Regions from separate parts of the Aerococcus mictus genome, predicted to be linked through region 2. Evidence: predicted binding sites of a transcription regulator. Region 2 holds the regulator's gene; the other holds the start of a gene.
What was found. The regulator Rex, encoded in region 2, represses fermentation and respiration genes when NADH is low (regulators of the CRP and FNR family bind a similar motif). The targets are predictions, from matches to a motif close to TTGTGAANTANTTCACAA.

Region 1: the regulator Rex is predicted to act here: its motif matches at 1,790-1,807, upstream of DBT49_RS06165 (FAD-binding protein).

The regions. Positions count from the first base shown of each region.
Region 1 is NZ_CP132985.1:1,342,250-1,352,101, forward strand. It holds gene DBT49_RS06165 (FAD-binding protein) at 1-1,710, opposite strand, end outside; gene DBT49_RS06170 (sensor histidine kinase) at 1,873-2,790, opposite strand; gene DBT49_RS06175 (hypothetical protein) at 2,884-3,780, opposite strand; gene DBT49_RS06180 (ABC transporter ATP-binding protein) at 3,770-4,687, opposite strand; gene DBT49_RS06185 (response regulator transcription factor) at 5,080-5,751, opposite strand; tRNA gene DBT49_RS06190 (tRNA-Arg) at 5,863-5,936, shown strand; gene hflX (GTPase HflX) at 6,253-7,485, opposite strand; gene miaA (tRNA (adenosine(37)-N6)-dimethylallyltransferase MiaA) at 7,505-8,443, opposite strand; gene recN (DNA repair protein RecN) at 8,433-9,852, opposite strand, start outside.
Region 2 is NZ_CP132985.1:241,425-251,276, forward strand. It holds gene DBT49_RS01130 (ABC-F family ATP-binding cassette domain-containing protein) at 1-958, opposite strand, end outside; gene DBT49_RS01135 (redox-sensing transcriptional repressor Rex) at 1,193-1,837, shown strand; gene DBT49_RS01140 (co-chaperone GroES) at 2,458-2,727, shown strand; gene groL (chaperonin GroEL) at 2,809-4,437, shown strand; gene DBT49_RS01150 (adenylosuccinate synthase) at 4,567-5,853, opposite strand; gene purB (adenylosuccinate lyase) at 6,464-7,759, shown strand; gene DBT49_RS01160 (acetamidase/formamidase family protein) at 7,896-8,798, shown strand; gene iadA (beta-aspartyl-peptidase) at 8,852-9,852, opposite strand, start outside.

The DNA of each region.
Region 1 (9,852 bases), 1.1 Mb from region 2:
CATGGCTTGGGGCAGTTCTGAAAAGACCTCGTGCCCTTGTTGTTCACTTTCATTGTGGTTTAAGACGGTAATTTCGCTTAATTTATCCCCATCAAGGGTCACCAGCACATTTAGCTCATCCCCCATCCCTGAATGGCTAGTTCCCAGGTATTGATTATCTTTTAATTGGAGGTCTTTAGGGGCAGCTTCTTTATCTAAGTCACTTTGGAGGTTAGCGCTCTGCGTTTCTCCTGCTCCTTTCAACTCAGATCTTGGTTGGTCTTTTTCTTGGGCGGCGTTTTCACCTGCAATCTTACCAAAAATCAGACATTCAGCGATGTTCATTCCCCCTTGGTACATGCCCGGAGTAATCCCACCGAGTTCACCAGCACCGTAAAGGTTAGGAATGACTTGTCCATGACTATCTAAAATTTCCGCTTTAGCGTTCCGTCGCGGTCCCCCTTGGGTATTTAACATAGTTTGTACGATCGGAATAGCGTAATAAGGACCTTCCGCATCAAAAGCCGTCATAGCATCCGCTGAGCGACCATAGGCATAGTCCTTACCCACTTCAGCAAAATGATTGAAGTCCTCAACCGTAGCTTCCAGGACTTCACTATCAAGATCAAGTTCTTGGGCTAATTCAGCTAGGCTATCGGCCTTAAGAGCTGCTTTGGCATAATCGACAAAAAGACCATCCGCTTGGGTAAGTTCTTCATACTTCTTATGGTCAAAGATAATATAAGGTTTGGCTTGTCCTTGTGGAACCCGCCAAATTCCATGATTATAAATATGCCCATGGCGGTTAGCTTCATCTTCCTTGAAATAACGCGTGCCATCGTCCCCAATAACTAGGATACTGCCGTGGGTTAAAGGTTGGGTACCAAAAGCATGTAAGGTGGCCCTTTCTCCAGCTGGTACATCAAAGGCAGTTCCATGATACATGCCCAAGGATTCATAGTTAGCCATATGCCAGAGGTCAGCCCCGACTTCAAGTGCCATAGTTACCCCATGACCTTGGTTATACAAACCGCCTAAGGGAGCCAAACGACTTTCATTGAGGTAGTCTTTAACCATTTGCGGATTATTTTCAAAACCTCCAACGGCTAAAACAACCCCGTTCTTAGCTGCAATATTAACGGTTTGACCCTGGCGTTCGACTTGTACCCCAAGAATAGCTCTGGTTTCAGGATCTTGGAGGAGATGTTTAGCGGGTGATTCGAACCAGACATCGATGGAGTCTGCTCGATCGATAACCTTTTGCCGCAAAACTTTCCACAAGGCAGCGTCAAAAATACCCTCATGGACGGTAAGGAAGTTATAGGTTTCCACACCTTCAAATTCAGGATATTCATAAACCGCTGATTCGAGTGGGAACTTATCAAAATGGTCTTTGATACTGTACGGTTCGACTTCTAAATAGTCACGCACATAGTCTTCCATATTAACCAAGCCATCAATATAGGTTGACTTGACTCCTTCATCTAAATCCATACCCGCCATCAGTTCATCATAATATTTGTGCATAGCTTCCCTATTATCAGCTGAACCAATCAATTGGGCACAATAGCGGGTATTACCCCCTTCATGACCATTAGGAGCGGAATCGACTAAAAGCACCTTAGCTCCGGCATCACTAGCAAAACGAGCCGCTGTCGCTCCTGCTCCACCAAAACCGAGGACAACCACATCATATTCCGCTGCATAGGTCGTTTGTTCATTAACTAACATTTTCGATCTCCTTCCTTTGTCGCTTATTCATTGGGCAGCGTAAGAATACGCTTACATTTATATTCTAAGTATACTATTCTTGTGAATAAAATAACAGAATTATGCTAGATATTATTCTTATAAAAAGACTTTTAAGCACATATATTAAAAAAGTGACGAAGGCTAGCTCCCGTCACTTTCACTTTCTTCTTTAAGCAGAATCTCAGGAAAATCTAAACTTATCATGAATTGTTCATTTTGAATATCCCCTGCCATCTTTATCCCCATCTTCTTGGCAGCGGATTGAACAATATTAAGACCTAGGCCTGAACCTCCCGACTGACGGTAGTCGCTGCCTTGCTGAAAACGTTGGAAAAGGTCAGCCAGTGGGCGAGAAAGCGGCTGGGCTAGATCATTTTTAATCACTAAGAAGCCTTTATCATCCAAACTGATCTCAACTTTTTTATCCCCATGGACGAGGACATTCTTGATTAAATTCTCAAAAATCCACTGTAAGAGATGAGTGTCTCCCTGAATATAGAGGGCTCGGTCAGGTAAGGAAAAATCTAAATCCATCCCCTGCGCTTGGAAACTATTGTAGTAGGCTAGAAAATGGTTGACCAGGTTTTCCTTTAAATCAATTTTCTCTAGCGCTAAAGGATAATCATCGTCTTCAATTGTCATATAGGTAAAGAGCTGGTCCAGTAACAGGGTCAAGCGGTCTAAACGTTCAGATAAGTTAGCCAGGTAATGCTTGCGTTCTGATTCCGAATTGGATTCAGCCAAGAGTTGGAGATAACCTTTAATGGAAGTCAGTGGTGTGCGGACATCATGTGAGAGATTCAACAAAAGCTCTTGTTGCAGGCGGTCTTTCTTCTCTAAAGCCAGGCGCAGATCTCGTTCCTTAGTCAGGCTGGCGTTAATACTTTTTGTCAGGCGGTCAAAGGCAGGACTATAAAGTCGCTGCCTGATGAGTTGATTCGTCTTGCGTTTATTAATCTCATCTAACTGCCAGCTGAGATAAGTAACTTCCTTTTGACTCAGATAGAGAAATATCAAGAGGATCATAATGATTACAAAGGCGATGATTAAATAAGGCACCAGCTCACCCTTTCTATTTTTTTACCCAGTATAAGCAAAAAGCTCTGGCCTTGCTAGGAAAATTTAGCAAAACCAGAGCCCGTATACAATTATCTAATGGTCAAAGTGAAAATCCATTTTGTGAATTCGCTGATAGTTAAATAAAGTGACCAGGATAATCTGACTAAGTGCTAAGAGAAGGAGTTCTAAGAACTGCCCGCTTTGGGCAAAATCAATCCCTTCATAGCGGATAAAGAAGAGCCACTTGGCTAAGGGGAGCTGGAGCCATTGACCAATAAAAGAAATTAAAGAGGACAGCATCCCCACAGATACCAAAGCCCCAATTAAGACGCTCACCGTCCGACTCTGACTCAGGAGTGTGATTGAGGAGCAAATTGCCATAATCGTCACCAAGAGACATTCGACTAGGATAAAGTGCTTGCCTAAAGTTAAAAAGTTTAAGTCAGTAAAGGCTTGGCCAGAGAGGTAATGTGTGATGGTTCCGAAGACCAATCCCAATAATAAGGAGAGTGCTCCATAAGCGAGAGCTACACCAAATTTAGCAAAAAGCCAGCACCTGCGCGCATTTTCTAGGGGAAGAAGGTTCTTCAAGTAGCCCGAAGAGAAGTCTATACCCAAGAAGAGGACAAAGAATATCCAGGAAAACTTAGTCATGTTCATCATGAAGGACCAAGCGGCCCGGTCCACTTTAAAATTAGCGTAGGCTTCCTGGTGTAAAACTTGGTAAGCCTCTTCATCCAAGGTCGGACTGGGCGCAGGTTCAAATTCAATACCGGCCTGCTCATCAGCTGGCATGGTGGCTTTCTTCTCATAGTTTGCCTGATCTCGGTCTTGCTTTTGCTTATAGATTTGGTAGTCTTGCCCGTAACCGTAGCGTTGAGTGACATGATAGCCAATGCCCCCTATAAGAAACATCAAGCAAATAATCACATAGAGAGCGGGACTTTTAAGCATTTTTTTCAGATCAAAGCGGATAAAATTAAGCATCATTCCCACCCCCGGTTAATTGCATATAGTAGTCTTCCAGAGAATTTCCCGAGTAAGCAAAGCTTTCAAATAGAATCCCTGCGCGTATGAGGCTATGGGGAATTTTTTCGGCTTGGTCCAAGTATTCATAAATATAAAGGGTGTGGTCATCGACCACTAAGAAGTCCTTAAGGTTAAGATTTTCTTCCAAGTAAGCGAGGACGGTTCTGAGATCATGACTTCTTAAGACATACTTGTTACGATTTTCTTTTTCCAGTTCTTGCTTACTCACTTCTTTAACCAAAATTCCTTGGTGGATGATGCCGATCTTATCAATCATCTTAGCCAGCTCACTGAGAATATGGCTAGAGATCATGATAGTCAGCCCTCTTTCCTGATTGAGCCGCTGGATCAGCTTTCTAAAATCAGCAATTCCTTGAGGATCCAAACCATTAGTCGGTTCATCGAGGAGCAAAATATCGGGATCCCCTACCAGTGCTAGGGCCAGACTTAAGCGCTGCTTCATTCCTAAAGAAAAGCTTTTGGCCTTTTTCTGCTTGACTTGCCCTAATCCGACCAGTTCTAAAAGCTCTTGGACATAGCCCGGCCTTCGAATGCCCATGGCCTCACATTTAAGCATGAGATTATCCCGAGCTGATAGGTGAGGATACAGCCCCGGGCCTTCAATCATCATCCCAAGTCTCAGATCATGCGCCCTGCTGTCCACCCTTTCATTAAAGAAAGTGTAGTACCCAGATGTCGCTTGAATCTGTCGACTTAATATCTTTAGAAGCGTGGTCTTCCCCGCTCCATTCCTACCTACTAACCCATAAATCTCCCCTGCTTTTATTTGGATAGAGACTTGATCTAAGGCCACCTGCTGACCATAGCTTTTAGATAAATTATCGGTTTCAATTGCTAAATTCGCCATACTGCTATTCCTTTCTTTTTCTTAAGCCTATTATAAAAAATGAAGACTCAGAATGAATAAAGGAAGTGCAAAGAAAGTTCAAAGAATGTTAGAGTGCGACAGTCACACCAAAGGACGAAAGCACTGGAGAAAACTGGAATAAGCTCAACAAAGTTGAGCGTTTCCAGTTTTTGAAGTGGACGTTCGTCCTGTGACTGGAGCAGGTTTGTAAAGGATGTGAGGAAGGATCAGGGAGGGAGATTCCTTGGAAGAAAAGATGATAAGATCAGCTTGCTGATCGTTCAACTTTTCTGAAAGGACATCCCCTACCCCTTCCGAACTCAACTACAGAGTGCGACCGTTACAACAAAGGACGAACGAACACTAAAAAAAGTCATTCACTTTGACAATTCTTATAAACGAAATCCTAGCCCCCAGATAGTTTCAATCCAGTCTTTACCACTGACTGCTTTCAGTTTCTTACGCAAGTTAGATATATGCACACTAAGGGTCTTGTCATCGCCAAAGTAAGCTTCCTGCCAAGCCCCTTCATAGATCTCTTGCTTAGAAAAGATTCGCTTAGGATAAGTCAATAAGAGCCTAAGAATCGCCCGCTCACGTGGAGTAAGTGACAATTCCTTTCCCTGATAGCTAATCAACTGATTAGCTTGATCTAGACTTAAACCTTGACAGGAAATTATTTCCGTATTAGAAGAGCAAGTCCCCTGCTTATTTTTTAACTGAATCTCAATTCGAGCCATGAGTTCGTTTAAGTCGTAGGGTTTGACCATATAATCGTTAGCACCCGCCCTTAATAAAGATACCTTACTTGTGGAGGAATCTTTGGCTGACAGGACAATAACGGGAGTATTATTTTCTTTTCGCAAATTGCTTAGGAAGTCTTCCCCTGTCATGCCGGGCAACATCAAATCCAGAAGTATTAGGTCAAAGGCTGCTTTATCAAGATTAAGTAAGGCTTCCGTTCCTGAATAAGCCTGTTTATAGTCATAGCCTTCGCGCTTTAATTTCTCACTTAGCATGTCTTGGATACTAGGATCATCTTCTACAATTAAAATAGTGGTCATTTCATCCCTCCTGTTTATTTTTTTAAAACTTCCTTTGGCTTGTTTGATCATATTAGCATAAAAGCTTGACAAAATCCGCTTGAATTGAGTAGAATATAAGAGTTGTTACTTCTCGGGGTAGCTCAGCTGGATAGAGCAACGGTCTTCTAAACCGTGGGTCGCGAGTTCGAATCTCGCTCTCGAGATAAACGAGTGCATAAAATAAACACTCAAGCAAGTTAAAAAGCTGGTAGATTAATTTCTACCAGCTTTTTTCTATAGATTGATTTTAAGAGACTTATGATAATAAAAATTTCATTTTGGTAATTAACTTTGAGCAGTAGTGGCGCTTTGAAAGTTGGGTCTTAGCCATGACTAAGCAAGCGATGTGAAATATCGGCTAGTAGGCATCAGCCGTACTAGCCGTTTGAAGCTCGCTAGGCGAGAGACCTCGTGCTCGAGCCGGTGCCATGGCTTTTCAAGACCCAAACTTCAAAAGCAGAACTGATGCTCCCTGTTCTTTTACTCTGTTTTAGGAAGCGGAAGATAGTCGGGCTTATAACCCATAATCTGATAAGATTCGCTTTCCCTATCGAATTCAAATTTTTCAATATAAAAACGGTTTTGCCAACCTAGCCATTCATTGGCAGCTTCTGGGGCGACTTGGACAGCAAAAGGTTGATAGATATCCTTAACCTGGTCAATAATTGCCTGACGCAAGGCTTCAATATCCTGGCTATCCTGAGCCGACATTAAAAGATGTGGACTTGAGGGTGTAAGAACCTCTTGGTCTGACTCCACTTGGTCACGCTTATTATAGATATAGAGCTTGGGCAGGTCTTGCATATCCAAGTCTTCAAGTAATTGATTGACCACAGCCTCTTGTTCTAAGGCAAAAGCCGAAGAGGCATCCACCACAATCATCAATAAGTCCACATTACGACTCTCTTCCAGGGTTGAATGGAAAGCATCGATAATCATGGGTGGCAGATCTTGGATAAAACCAACCGTATCTGTCAGGGTAATTTCAAAATGATTAGGTAAACTAAATTTCCGCGTTAAAGGCGTTAAGGTAGCGAAAAGTTGGTCAGCCTGGTAGGTTTGGGCATCAGTTAAGGCATTTATCAAGGTCGACTTGCCGGCATTGGTATAGCCTAAGAGACCGATTTTAAATAGGCCTGACTTTTGCCGCCGTTCCCGAGTTAATTCTCTTTGCTTTTCCACTTCTTTTAATTCATGGCGAATTTTTTGAATTTCGTTGCGGAGAACGCGACGGTCTTGTTCCAACTTAGTTTCCCCTGGACCCCGAGTACCGATCCCCCCACCGAGACGGGATAAGACTGTCCCCATCCCAGCTAATCGGGGTAAGAGGTATTCATTCTGGGCCAAGGCCACCTGCAATTTCCCTTCTTTAGACGTTGCGCGGCTAGCAAATATATCTAGGATTAATTGGACCCGGTCAATGACGGGACAATCAATAGCCTCTTGCAGGTTGCGGTTTTGTGAAGGCGACAATTGTTGGTAGAAAATCACCAAGTCAATGTCTAACTCCTGGCTCAGGTCATGAATTTCTCGAACCTTACCGCTCCCGATCAGGTAACGGGCATCTTCTTGGTCGCGTTTCTGACTTTGCCGGCTGACTACTTGACCACCCGCAGTTTCTACTAAAGCTGCTAATTCATCCATTTGCATGGTGAAACGCAGGTCAGTGGTTTGAGGGAGTTGTAAACCGATTATTAATACATTTTCTGGCATAGAAACCTCCTTTCACTCTCTATTCTTCTAAGAAAGCTGCCACATCACTAATTACAGTGGCTAAGCTATCCTCTTTTTCAACTAAATTATACCAGTGAACCTGGTCCATCCGATTCTTCAGCCAGGTCAACTGCCGTTTGGCATAGCGTCTCGAATTCCGCTTCAGCCGGTTGAGGCTAGTCTCTAAGTCCTCTTCTCCCCTTAAATAGGGAAAGACTTCCTTGTAGCCGATGGATTGTAAGCTTTGGCTTTTAGGATCTAGGTCTTGATCTAAGAGCCACTGGGCTTCCTGAAGTAAACCCTGGTCTACCATCAGGTCCACCCTATGATTAATGCGCTCATACAAACGCTGGCGGTCACAGTGAAGACCGATGAAGTAATAGTCATAGGGGCTGTGATGGTCGTCATGAGTTTCCTTGGCTTGAGAGAAGAGCTGATCAGAAAAGGTTCCCACCTCTAAAGCGCGGATCACTCGCTTAACATTATTGGGATGGATCTTTTCCGCCGCTTGGGGATCTAAGTCGACTAACTTTTGGTGGAGGGCTTGGTTACCGTGATTATCTGCAAAGGCTTCCATTTGCCGTCTAAAGTCTGGCCGAGGCTCAACCTGCCCCCCTAAAGAAAGGTCGAAGAGAAAAGACTCCAGATAGAGTCCTGTTCCCCCAACTAAAATGGGCAAATCTTGGTCCGCTTCAATTGCTTCAACTTCCGATTCAGCGTCCCGCTTAAAGTCAGCCACCGTATAAGGCTGGTCAACTGACCTGATATCGAGTAAATGATGGGGAATCCCCTGTCTTTCATCTAGAGTCGCCTTAGCGGTACCGATATCTAAGCCCTGATAAACTTGCATGGCGTCCCCATTAATGACCTGACCATGGAAATGCTTGGCCAATTCAATACTTAGGGCGGTTTTACCTACGGCGGTAGGACCACCAACGCAAATTAGCTTAGTCTTCATGAATATCTTGCCTTCTTTGTTGACGATAGTCTTGAGCTTGTTTCAACTGGTCTTGGGCAGCCCGGCGACTGGCTTCAGTCATGACTTCACCAGTCGTCATGTGGCCAATCTCACCAATTCGTTCCTCTTCATTCAAGCGGCTCACTTGGGTTTGGGTCTGATCTTCATCACTAACTTTAGCGATATGTAATTGCTGGTCAGCCATAGCAGCCACTTGGGGCAGGTGGGAAATACACAGGACTTGGGCTGATAAGGCAATTTCAAACATCTTGTTAGCAATGGCTTGGGCCACCCGTCCACTCACCCCGGTATCCACTTCGTCAAAGACCACCGTAGAAGTGGGTCGACTAGCCTGTAAGATGGCCTTAATGGCTAAAATAATCCGCGAGAGTTCCCCACCACTGGCAATTTTATGTAAGGGGCGCAAGGGTTCGCCAGGGTTGGTTTGGATATAGAAGGTCACTTCATCCGCTCCGGAAGCAGCAAAGCTTTTCCTTTGTTTAAAGTCAACCGCAAAGCGGGTATTCTTCATATACAAGTCGGCCAGCTGTTCTTCAATAGCTGCTTCCAATTCTTCCGCGATCACTAAACGTTTGTGATGGAGGGCCTTGGCAGACTTAGCAATGGCTTGCTTGGCCTGCTTAAAGTCAGCTTCTAATTCTTCTTGATGGTTTTCCCGGTCTTGTAAGTCTTGGTAGTCCTTTTGAGCCTCTTGATAATAGGCTAAGATTTCAGCAATCGACTTGCCATACTTATGCTTCAATTGGTCAATCGTGGCTAACCGTTCTTCAATCTGGTCCAAGCGTCTAGGGTCAAAGGATAAGGCATCCAAGTTATCGCGGATACTGTAAGCCAGTTCCTGGACACTGTAGTAGGCGGATTGGGCTTGTTCATAATAAGCCTTATAATCACTATCCAAGTCTTCAATTTGTCCCAGAGCCTGGCTTGACTCACTCAGTAAGTCCACTGCATTGCCCTCTCCTTCTGACAAAGCATTGAGCGCCTGGCCTAGGGAAGCAACAATATTTTGATAGCTTTGCAGCTTTTGCCGTTCTTCGGTTAATTCATCGTCCTCGCCATCGACCAATTGGGCCAGTTCAATTTCATTAAGCTGAAACTTCAATAAATCCAGACGTTGGGCCACTTCTTGCTCATTTAAGGCAAAGTCTTTGATGGCTTTTTTAGCCTGGCGATAGTTTTGATAGTCATTTTCGTAGGCTTCCTTCTCTTGGGCAATCCGCTTACCGGCATATTGGTCTAAGAGGTCCAGGTGGTTTTTAGGGTCAAGTAAGGTTTGGTGTTCATTTTGCCCATGGATTTCCAGTAAATAATCGCCCAATTCCTTGAGTAGAGAAACCGTTAAGGGCACGCCATTCACCTTGATGGTGTTACGCCCCTTTTGGTCTAAG
Region 2 (9,852 bases):
TGAGGAATTGAATATGGGGACTTTTTTCGTCTTGCTTAGGCTTTTCGATTTTGGGCATCTTTTCGAGTTGCTTACGTCGACTCTGGGCCATCTTAGTGGTCGAGGCTCTAACAAGGTTACGGGCCACATAGTCTTCTAACTTAGCGATTTTCTTTTGTTGTTTATCATAGGCCTTTTGCCAGCTTTCGAGGCGGACGGCTTTTTCTTTGAGGTAGAAGGAATAATTGCCCTTATAATATTCCATACTGTGGTTGGTCATTTCATAGGTTTCATTGGTGACATGGTCTAAGAAATAACGGTCGTGGCTGACAATTAATAAGGCTCCTGGATAAGAAGGCAGGTAGTCTTCTAGCCAGGTCAGGGTTTCAATGTCTAAGTGGTTGGTGGGTTCGTCGAGGATGAGAATATCGCGCTTTTCGAGGAGGACCTTGGCCAGGGCTAGCCGGGTCCGTTGACCACCAGATAATTGATTGATGGGTTTGTCGTAATCTGATTCGGGAAATTGAAAGCCGTGGAGGACCATGCGAATTTCGGAATCATAACCGTAAGCATTGCTTTGGTTGACTTCTTCTTGTAATTGGTCATAGCGTTTGAGGGCCTCTTGGTAGCTTGCTTCATCCTGGGCATCGGCCAAGTCTTGAGCGGCTTGCTCGGCATGGTGGATGAGGGCAATAGATTCTTTAAAAACCGACCGCATTTCTTCATAAATCGTCCGTTGACTGTTTTCAATGGCGGCATGTTGGTCCATGTAGGCAATGGTCTTACCCTTAGCCCGGGTGACTTGCCCTTGGTCAGGTTCTTCAATGCCTGCTAAGATTTTGAGTAGGGTGGATTTGCCGGTGCCGTTTCGCCCGACTAAGGCAGTACGACTATTATCTTGGATGGTCATTTGGACATCTTGGAAAAGAATATCGGAGCCAAAACGTCGCATGAGTTTTGATCCTTGTAATACAATCATTGGATCCTTTCCTCCTAAATCGTTTATTATTGTCTTCACTAGTGTATCATATTTTATCGACAGATATTTTTTGACTTTGTGAACTTTCCCTTAGAAAGGGGCGGGATTATTCACAAAGTTTTAAAATTAATGAAAATTAGCAGAAAAGATTTATGTGATTTTTCACAAAGTTCTTTCCATTTTATGATTTAGGTGATAAAATGTATTTGATATCTTGTGAAAAGGAGTGGAAACATGAAGGAAATTCCACGTGCAACGGCTAGGCGGTTACCGCTTTATTACCGTTACTTGCATAATTTTAAGAATATGGGTAAGACACGGATTTCTTCCAGCGAACTCAGTGAGGCGATCAAAGTGGACAGCGCCACTATTCGCCGGGATTTCTCACATTTTGGTGCCCTAGGGAAGCGTGGTTATGGCTATGATGTTGAAGCTCTATTGGACTTCTTTAGTCGCCAACTCTACCAAGACCGCCTCACCACAGTGGCTTTAATCGGGGTCGGTAATTTAGGGAACGCCTTATTAAATTATAACTTTAAACGGACCAATAATATCCGGATTGGGGCGGCCTTTGATATTAATCCTGAGATTGTAGGAACCGTCCATAGTGGGGTACCGGTTTACCCTATGAGTGAATTAAAGGAACGGATTCAAGAAATGGAAATTCTGATTGCTATTATGACCGTTCCGGAAAAAGTCGCTCAAGATACCGTGAGTGAATTAGGTGAAGCCGGTATTCAAGGCATCTTGAACTTTACGCCGGTGGTTTTAGATGTTCCTGAAGATATTCATGTCCAAAACGTCGATTTAGCCAATGAGTTGCAAACCCTGATTTACTATATCGGTAATCGAAATGGCAACAATAAAAAGAAAAATTAGTAGAACTAGCAAAAGTTAGCTAGAAACTGGTCAGACGATCAGGTCTAACTTATGTCAGTCGCTTAGTAAAGCCCTCTTAATGGAGGGCTTTTTCTTGTCATCAGTTTTTATAGAAAATTTTGCTTCTCTTTTAAATGCTATTGATGAGCATTCGTTCTGCTTTTGAATTTTGGTCGTTGAAAAGCCATGGCATCGGCTCGAGCCGAGGTCTCTCGCTTAGCGAACTTCAAACGTTTAGTACGGCTAATGCCTACTAAACGTAATTCACATCGCTTGCTTATTCATGGCTAACTACCTCATTCAAAGCGCCACTACTGCTCAACGCTATTTATCAAATAAATGCTATCAAAACATTACTCATCAATAGTAAAAATGAAAGTGCAAAGAGTTTAATCTATCTCAATTTCCTAATTTCAAAGATATATATACTTTTTAAATGATATTTTATATTTTTAAAGTGATAACAAGAAAAAAGGTCAAAAAAAGTCAACGAATTACTTGATTTATATCTGGAAATGTTTTACTATAAATATTGTAAGTTAGCAGTCGGAGATGATGAGTGCTAACAAATCATTAAAAGTGTTATTAATTAGTATGTGAAATTTGGAGGGATATTTTAAATGTTAAAGCCGTTAAATGAACGTGTGATTATTCAAGTCCAAGAAGAGGAAGAAAAAACTGCTTCTGGTATCGTTTTACCATCTGCTGCTAAAGAAAAACCTCAAGTAGGTCAAGTGGTAGCTGTTGCTGATGCTACTGATGATTACACCCCTCAAGTTAAAGTGGGCGACCAAGTTATTTTTGAAAAATACGCAGTAAGCGAAATCCGCTATGAAGGGGAAGATTACCTCATCATTAAAGAAAAAGATTTAACTGCTGTAGTTGAATAATCATTGACTGAACTTCGACAATCAACATAAAAAACATTGAATTCTCGATCATGCTTAGATTTAGAATAGGAGATAGATAGAATGGCCAAAGATATTAAATATTCAAGTGATGCAAGACAATCTTTAGTAGAAGGTATTGATAAATTAGCCAATACCGTGAAAGTGACCTTAGGGCCTAAGGGACGTAACGTTGTCCTAGAACGTAGCTATGGGTCCCCATTAATCACCAATGACGGGGTGACCATTGCTAAAGACGTTGAATTAGAAGATCACTTTGAAAACATGGGAGCTAAATTAGTTTCTGAAGTCGCTTCTAAGACTAATGATGTTGCTGGTGACGGGACAACTACCGCTACTATCCTAACCCAAGCCCTCGTCCATGAAGGTTTCAAAAATGTGACAGCAGGGGCAAATCCTGTGGGCATTCGTCGTGGGATGGATCAAGCTATCCGCAAGGCAGTAGAAGCTTTGAAAGAAATTTCTGTTCCAGTGAATGCTAAAGAATCCATTGCTAACGTTGCGGCAATTTCTTCCGGCGACCAAGAAGTAGGCCAATTAATTGCTGACGCTATGGAAAAAGTAGGCCAAGATGGTGTCATTACCATTGAAGAATCACAATCCATGGACACTGCCTTAGACGTTGTTGAAGGGATGCAATTTGACCGCGGTTACTTATCCCAATACTTTGTAACCGACAACGATAAGATGGAAGCTGTTCTCGATGATCCTTACATCCTGCTCACTGATAAGAAGATTTCTAATATCCAAGATATCCTTCCATTATTAGAACAAATCGTACAACAAGGTAAATCCTTATTATTAGTGGCTGACGATGTTGAAGGTGAAGCACTTCCTACTTTAGTCTTGAACAAAATTCGTGGAACCTTCAATGTTGTTGCTGTGAAAGCGCCTGGCTTTGGTGACCGTCGTAAAGAACAATTAGAAGACTTAGCTGTTCTTACCGGTGGTACAGTCATTACTGAAGACTTAGGTCTTGAATTGAAAGACACCAGCATTGATCAATTAGGTCAAGCTGCCCGTGTAACCATTACTAAAGACGATACCACCATTGTTGAAGGTAAGGGTAACAAGGAACAATTGGAACAACGTGTGGCTCATATCAGAAAACAAATTGAAGAAACTACTTCTGACTATGACCGTGAAAAATTACAAGAACGTCTTGCTAAATTAGCTGGTGGGGTTGCCGTTGTTCGCGTAGGTGCAGCCACCGAATCTGAACAAAAAGAACGTAAATTACGTATCGAAGACGCTTTAAACGCTACTCGTGCTGCGGTTGAAGAAGGTATCGTAGCTGGTGGTGGTACTGCTTTCATGAATATCCAAGACAAGGTGAAAGAAGTCGTTGACTCCTTAGAAGGTGACGAACAAACTGGTGCAGACATCGTGGTTCGTGCCCTCGAAACCCCACTACGTCAAATCGCTGAAAATGCTGGTCTAGAAGGTTCTGTCATTGTAGAACACATTCACGATAAAGACCAAGGTGTTGGTTACAACGCTGCTAGCGGTGAATGGGTAGACATGATTTCTGATGGTGTGGTTGACCCAACCAAGGTGTCACGTTCTGCTTTACAAAATGCAGGCTCAGTAGCTGGTTTGATTTTAACTACTGAAGCAGTTGTTGCTGACCATCCAGAAGAAAATGCAGGAAATGATGCAGCTGCAGGAGCAGGCGCACCAGGGATGTATTAATCCGAAAACTGAATAGGATAAAGATTGAAAAGCGCTTGGGAATTTCCCAAGCGCTTTTTCACAAAAAAAAGTAAGCTCAGATTAAGGAAATTTTCCTCAGTCAGAGCTTACTTTTTCTCTTTATCGTTTTTACCAAATATTATCTAAGATTAAGGTTTGGGTCCGGTCAGGTCCTACTGACACTGTGGCAATGGGGGCCCCTACGATTTCACTGATGCGACGGACATAAGCTTTAGCATTTTCAGGAAGTTGGTCAAAGTCTTGACAGCTAGTTATGTCTTCTTCCCAGCCAGGTAAACTTTCATAGATGGGTTGACATTGAGCTAGGTAGCGCAAGTTAGCGGGGTAAGATTTGGATACTTGGCCATTAGGGGTTTGATAGCCTACACAGACCTTGATTTCATCCAGGCCAGTTAAGACGTCTAAACAGTTCAAGGAAAGTTTGGTTAAACCAGAAACCCGGCGAGCATGGGCCGTCACCACCCCGTCGAACCAACCTACCCGGCGCGGACGACCTGTAGTGGTACCATATTCATGGCCAACTTCACGGATGCGGTCCCCAATAGCATCATGCAATTCGGTTGGGAAGGGACCGTCACCTACTCGAGAGGTATAGGCCTTCATCACTCCGATAACCGTATTGATTTTGCTTGGTCCAATCCCACAACCGACTGTAGCACCACCGGCAATGGGGTTAGAGGAAGTCACGAAGGGATAGGTCCCATGATCAATATCCAGTAAGACCCCTTGGGCCCCCTCAAAAAGAATGTTTTCCCCTTGGTCATAGGCATCATTCATCAATAAGGAAGTATCCGTGACATATTTTTTCAGATTTTGGCCATATGCTAGATATTCCTGGTAGATGGTGTCGTAGTCTAATGGTTCTTCGTCATATACCTTGGTTAAGAGTTCGTTTTTGATTTGAATTTGTACAGATAACTTTTCCGCGAAAGTTTCGGGGTCAATGAGGTCAGCCATCCGGATACCATTACGGGCAATTTTATCCATATAGGCGGGACCTATCCCTTTTTGGGTAGTACCGATCTTATTGTCGCCTTTACGTTCTTCATCCAAGCGGTCGATCAGTTGATGGTAGGGCAAGATCACTTGAGCCCGTTCAGAAATGCGGAGGTTTTCACAAGAGATTCCTGCTTGGCGCAAATAGGCCAATTCTTCAAGTAAAGATTTAGGGTTAACAACCACGCCATTTCCGATCACACTCAGTTTATCTTCTGAAAAAATTCCTGAGGGAACGAGGTGGAGCTTAAAAGTTTGCTGGTTGAATTGGATCGTGTGGCCAGCATTATCTCCGCCTTGGTAACGGGCAATAATATCGGCTTGGCTACTGAGGTAATCGGTGATTTTCCCTTTTCCTTCGTCGCCCCATTGAGTACCTACAACAACAACTGATGGCATATGCGTTCTCCTTTATCTATTCGATCTTAATAATGTCTTCATCATGTTAGCTTGTGGCATAACACCCAAAATATTATACCGCAATTTTTTTTGAAGAAAACCTTTTTTTAGGCTCTGACCTTTTTAATAATAAAAAAAGTCCTTGCTTGCCCTAAAAAAATAGCATACATTTATAAAGTAAGAGTGCGACAGTCACAACGAAGGACGAAATCATTGGAGAAAACTGTCATAAGCTCAGCTAAAAGGATGTGAGGACGCCGTTAGAGACTTGAATCACTGGAGGAAAATACCATAAGCACAGCACGCCTGTGCGTTGGAGTTTTCTGAAGTGACTTCAAGGCTGGCGTACGAACTCAGCTAGCCTGAGCGTTGGCAGTTTTTGAAATGGACGTTCGTCCTGTGACTGGAGCAGGTTTGGTAAGGATGTGAGAACGCCGTCAGAGACATGAATTGCTGGAGGAAAATACCATAAGCACAGGAAACTGTGCGTTGGATTTTCTGAAGCAACTTCAAGTCTGGCGTCCGAACTCAACTAAACAGAGTGCGACAAGCGCATCAGAAGGCAAGAAGCACAAGGCAGAGAGAACTGCCAGAAAAGGAGTCAAATTAGATGATTAATCGCTATACCCGTCCAGAAATGGGACAATTGTGGTCGGATGAGAACAAGTACCAATCGTGGTTGGAAGTGGAAATTTTAGCTGTTGAAGCTTGGGCCGAATTAGGAGAAATCCCCCAAGAGGATGCCCAAGCGATTCGTCAGCGTGCCAAGTTCGATGTCAACCGTATTTTAGCGATTGAAGCTGAAACCAAGCATGATGTGGTGGCTTTTACCCGCTGTGTTTCAGAGTCATTGGGTGATGAGAAGAAATGGGTCCATTATGGTCTGACTTCTACCGATGTGGTGGATACGGCTTATGGCTACCAATTAAAGCAAGTGAATGACCTCCTCCGCCAAGACTTAGACGATTTCTTAGCGATTCTTAAAAAGCAAGCCCTCAAATATAAAAACACCCTCTGCATGGGGCGGACGCACGGGGTTCATGCGGAGCCGACAACTTTTGGCTTAAAAGTGGCCCGTTGGTATAGTGAATTTAAGCGTCATCGTGAACGTTTTGAACATGCAGCTAAGGGAGTCGAAGCGGGAAAAATTTCTGGTGCAGTGGGGACTTTTGCTAATGTTCCCACCCAGGTGGAGGCCTATGTTTGTGAACATTTAGGAATTCGTGCCCAAGAGATTTCGACCCAAGTCCTCCCGCGTGATTTACATGCAGAATATATTTCAGTCTTAGCCCTAATTGCTACCGGAGTGGAAAATATGGCGACCGAAATCCGCCACTTACAAAAGTCCGAGGTAAGGGAAGTGGAAGAATACTTTGCTGCGGGTCAAAAGGGCTCTAGCGCCATGCCCCATAAGCGTAACCCGATCGGTAGTGAGAATGTTACTGGGCTGGCCCGGGTCATTCGCGGTCATGTAGTGACTGCTATGGAAGATGTCAGTCTCTGGCATGAACGAGATATTTCTCATTCCTCAGCTGAGCGGATTATTTTACCCGATACCACCATCTTAGTGGACTATATCCTCCATCGTTTCGGTAATATCCTAGCCAATCTAACCGTATTTCCAGAAAATATGAAGCGCAATATGCAGGCTACCCATAATTTGATTTTCTCCCAAAGGGTGCTGTTAAAATTAATTGATGCAGGTCTTTCTAGGGAGGCGGCTTATGATTTAGTCCAACCCCTAACCGCTAAGTCTTGGGACCAAGGCCTTGATTTTAAAGGCTTAGTCGAAAATAATGCGGAAATTCGCCAGTCTCTTGACCAAGCAGCCATTGATGATGCCTTTGATCCGGCTTATCACTTGCGCCGAGTGGATGAAATTTATGCACGTTTGGGATTAGCTTAGTTGGTTATTCTTAAATGATCGCTTTTTCCTTCTCCACTTATCCTCTAATATGCTATTGAAAACGTTTACTATTTATAAGCAATATGAGATGATAGGACTATATCAAATCTTAAATAGACATATTGGAGGTAGGCTTATGCATATTACAAAAGATCACTATGTGTTCTCTATGGACAAAAACCATGAACCCATTGCTAAGGTAGCTAGTGGCCAGCGTTTGCAGGTTGATGTCTGGGATTGCTTCAAGGGCAGTGTCCAGGATGAAAAGGACTTAATTTCTGGGATTGACTTTAATGAAATTAACCCAGCAACTGGTCCGATTTATGTGGAAGGCGCTCAACCAGGCAATGTGCTGAAAGTGACTATTCACAGCATTGACTTAGATCCCCAAGGAGCTATTATGACTTCTCCAGGGCTCAACAAATATTTCTCCAAGGAAATTACTGAAGAGGAGACTGCCATCTGTAAGGTCAGCGAAGACCAAAAAAGCTTTGACTATTACGGAGCAACTTTCCCGGTTCATAAGATGATTGGTGTGATCGGGACAGCACCCAAGGGCGAAGCGGTGGCTACTGGATTGCCTGACTTACATGGTGGCAATATGGATAATAATCAAATTACCGAAGGCTCTGTGGTTTACCTGCCCGTTGAAGTCGAAGGAGCGCTCCTGGCTTTAGGTGACATGCATGCAGCCATGGGCGATGGTGAGATTTGGGGCAGTGGCGTTGAGATCGGTGGGTCGGTTGACTTAACCGTTGAAGTTCTTGAGTCCTTCCCTTGTCCAACGCCTTTTGTGGAAACTGACCAAGCTTATTATTCTTATGGCGTCGGCGAAGACTTTGAAACCGCAGTTGTCCAAGCCAATGACCGGATGGCAGAATTTCTCATGGCTCAAACCGGCTTATCCTATAATAAGGTTGGTATGTTCATGACCATTGCCGCTTATTTAGAATCTTGTCAGATCGTTAACCCTAATATCTCCATGCGGGTTCGAGTGAACAAGGCCAGTTATGAAAAGTTAAAAGATGTTAAAGAGTAAGCCTAAGTAAAAAAGGAGTTGCAGTGAGCAACTCCTTTTTAATTTGGGCTTTTTTAGGCATTTTCAAAAGTACCGTACTTGATGATTTCTTTGTTTTTAATCATTATTTCTGACATGGCAATCACGGTATCGATGGCTAGACTGTCTTCATCTAAGAGCAGGATATCCGCATCCCTTCCCACTTCTAAACGTCCCTTATGGTTAAGTTTTAGGATACGGGCAACGTTAGAGGTGACTGCTGGGAGGGCTTTTTCAAGGGCAATATTTTCTCTTTGAACCGCCTCTTGAATACCGACCAAGAGTGACTTAGCACTGCCTACACCAATACGGAGGAAGTTGCCCTCTTCATCGAAGCGAGGCAGACTTCCTTGTCCATCAGAACTCATGGTAATGCAGGATTCATCTAAGCCTTGGTCAAGGACTTGTTTGAGAACGGTTCTAAAAGGAATTTCCCCGTCTTTTTCATAGGTCATGTCGGGGTCTTCACTACCGGTAATGTCGAAAGTTCCGCCGCGTTTGGCAAAGGCAATGGCTTCATCAACCAGTTCCTGGCTCCGGCCACAGTGGGTCGGCAGGAAGGTGGTGACCGGAATATCGGTTTCATCTAAGGCCTTAAAGAGGAATTTTAGTCGGCCTTTGTTGGGGCCTACATGGCAGTTGACCACGCCGGCCTTACCTGCTAATAAACCACCAGTCCGAGTATCGGCTGCGGCATGGGCAAATTGTTCAAAGGTTGGAGCCCCATTGCGGTGGTCGGAAATAGCAATTTCACCAATCCCAATCACCTTGTCAATGGCCATAATGTCTTTAATGATTGATCCGGTAAGGGTGGTTGCCGGGAGACGGTAGTTTCCAACATAGATATAGGTGGAAATACCCTCTGATTCTAAACCACGGGCCTTGGCTAATAGGGCCATTTCGTCGCGAGCGACCCCATCAGTCCCCAATAAGCCACAGGCAGTAGTTACTCCAGCCGTGGTTAGTTGACTCAATTGGACTTCTGGTGTCCGGTTTTGAAAACCATTCTCACCACCGCCACCAAGGAGGTGGAAGT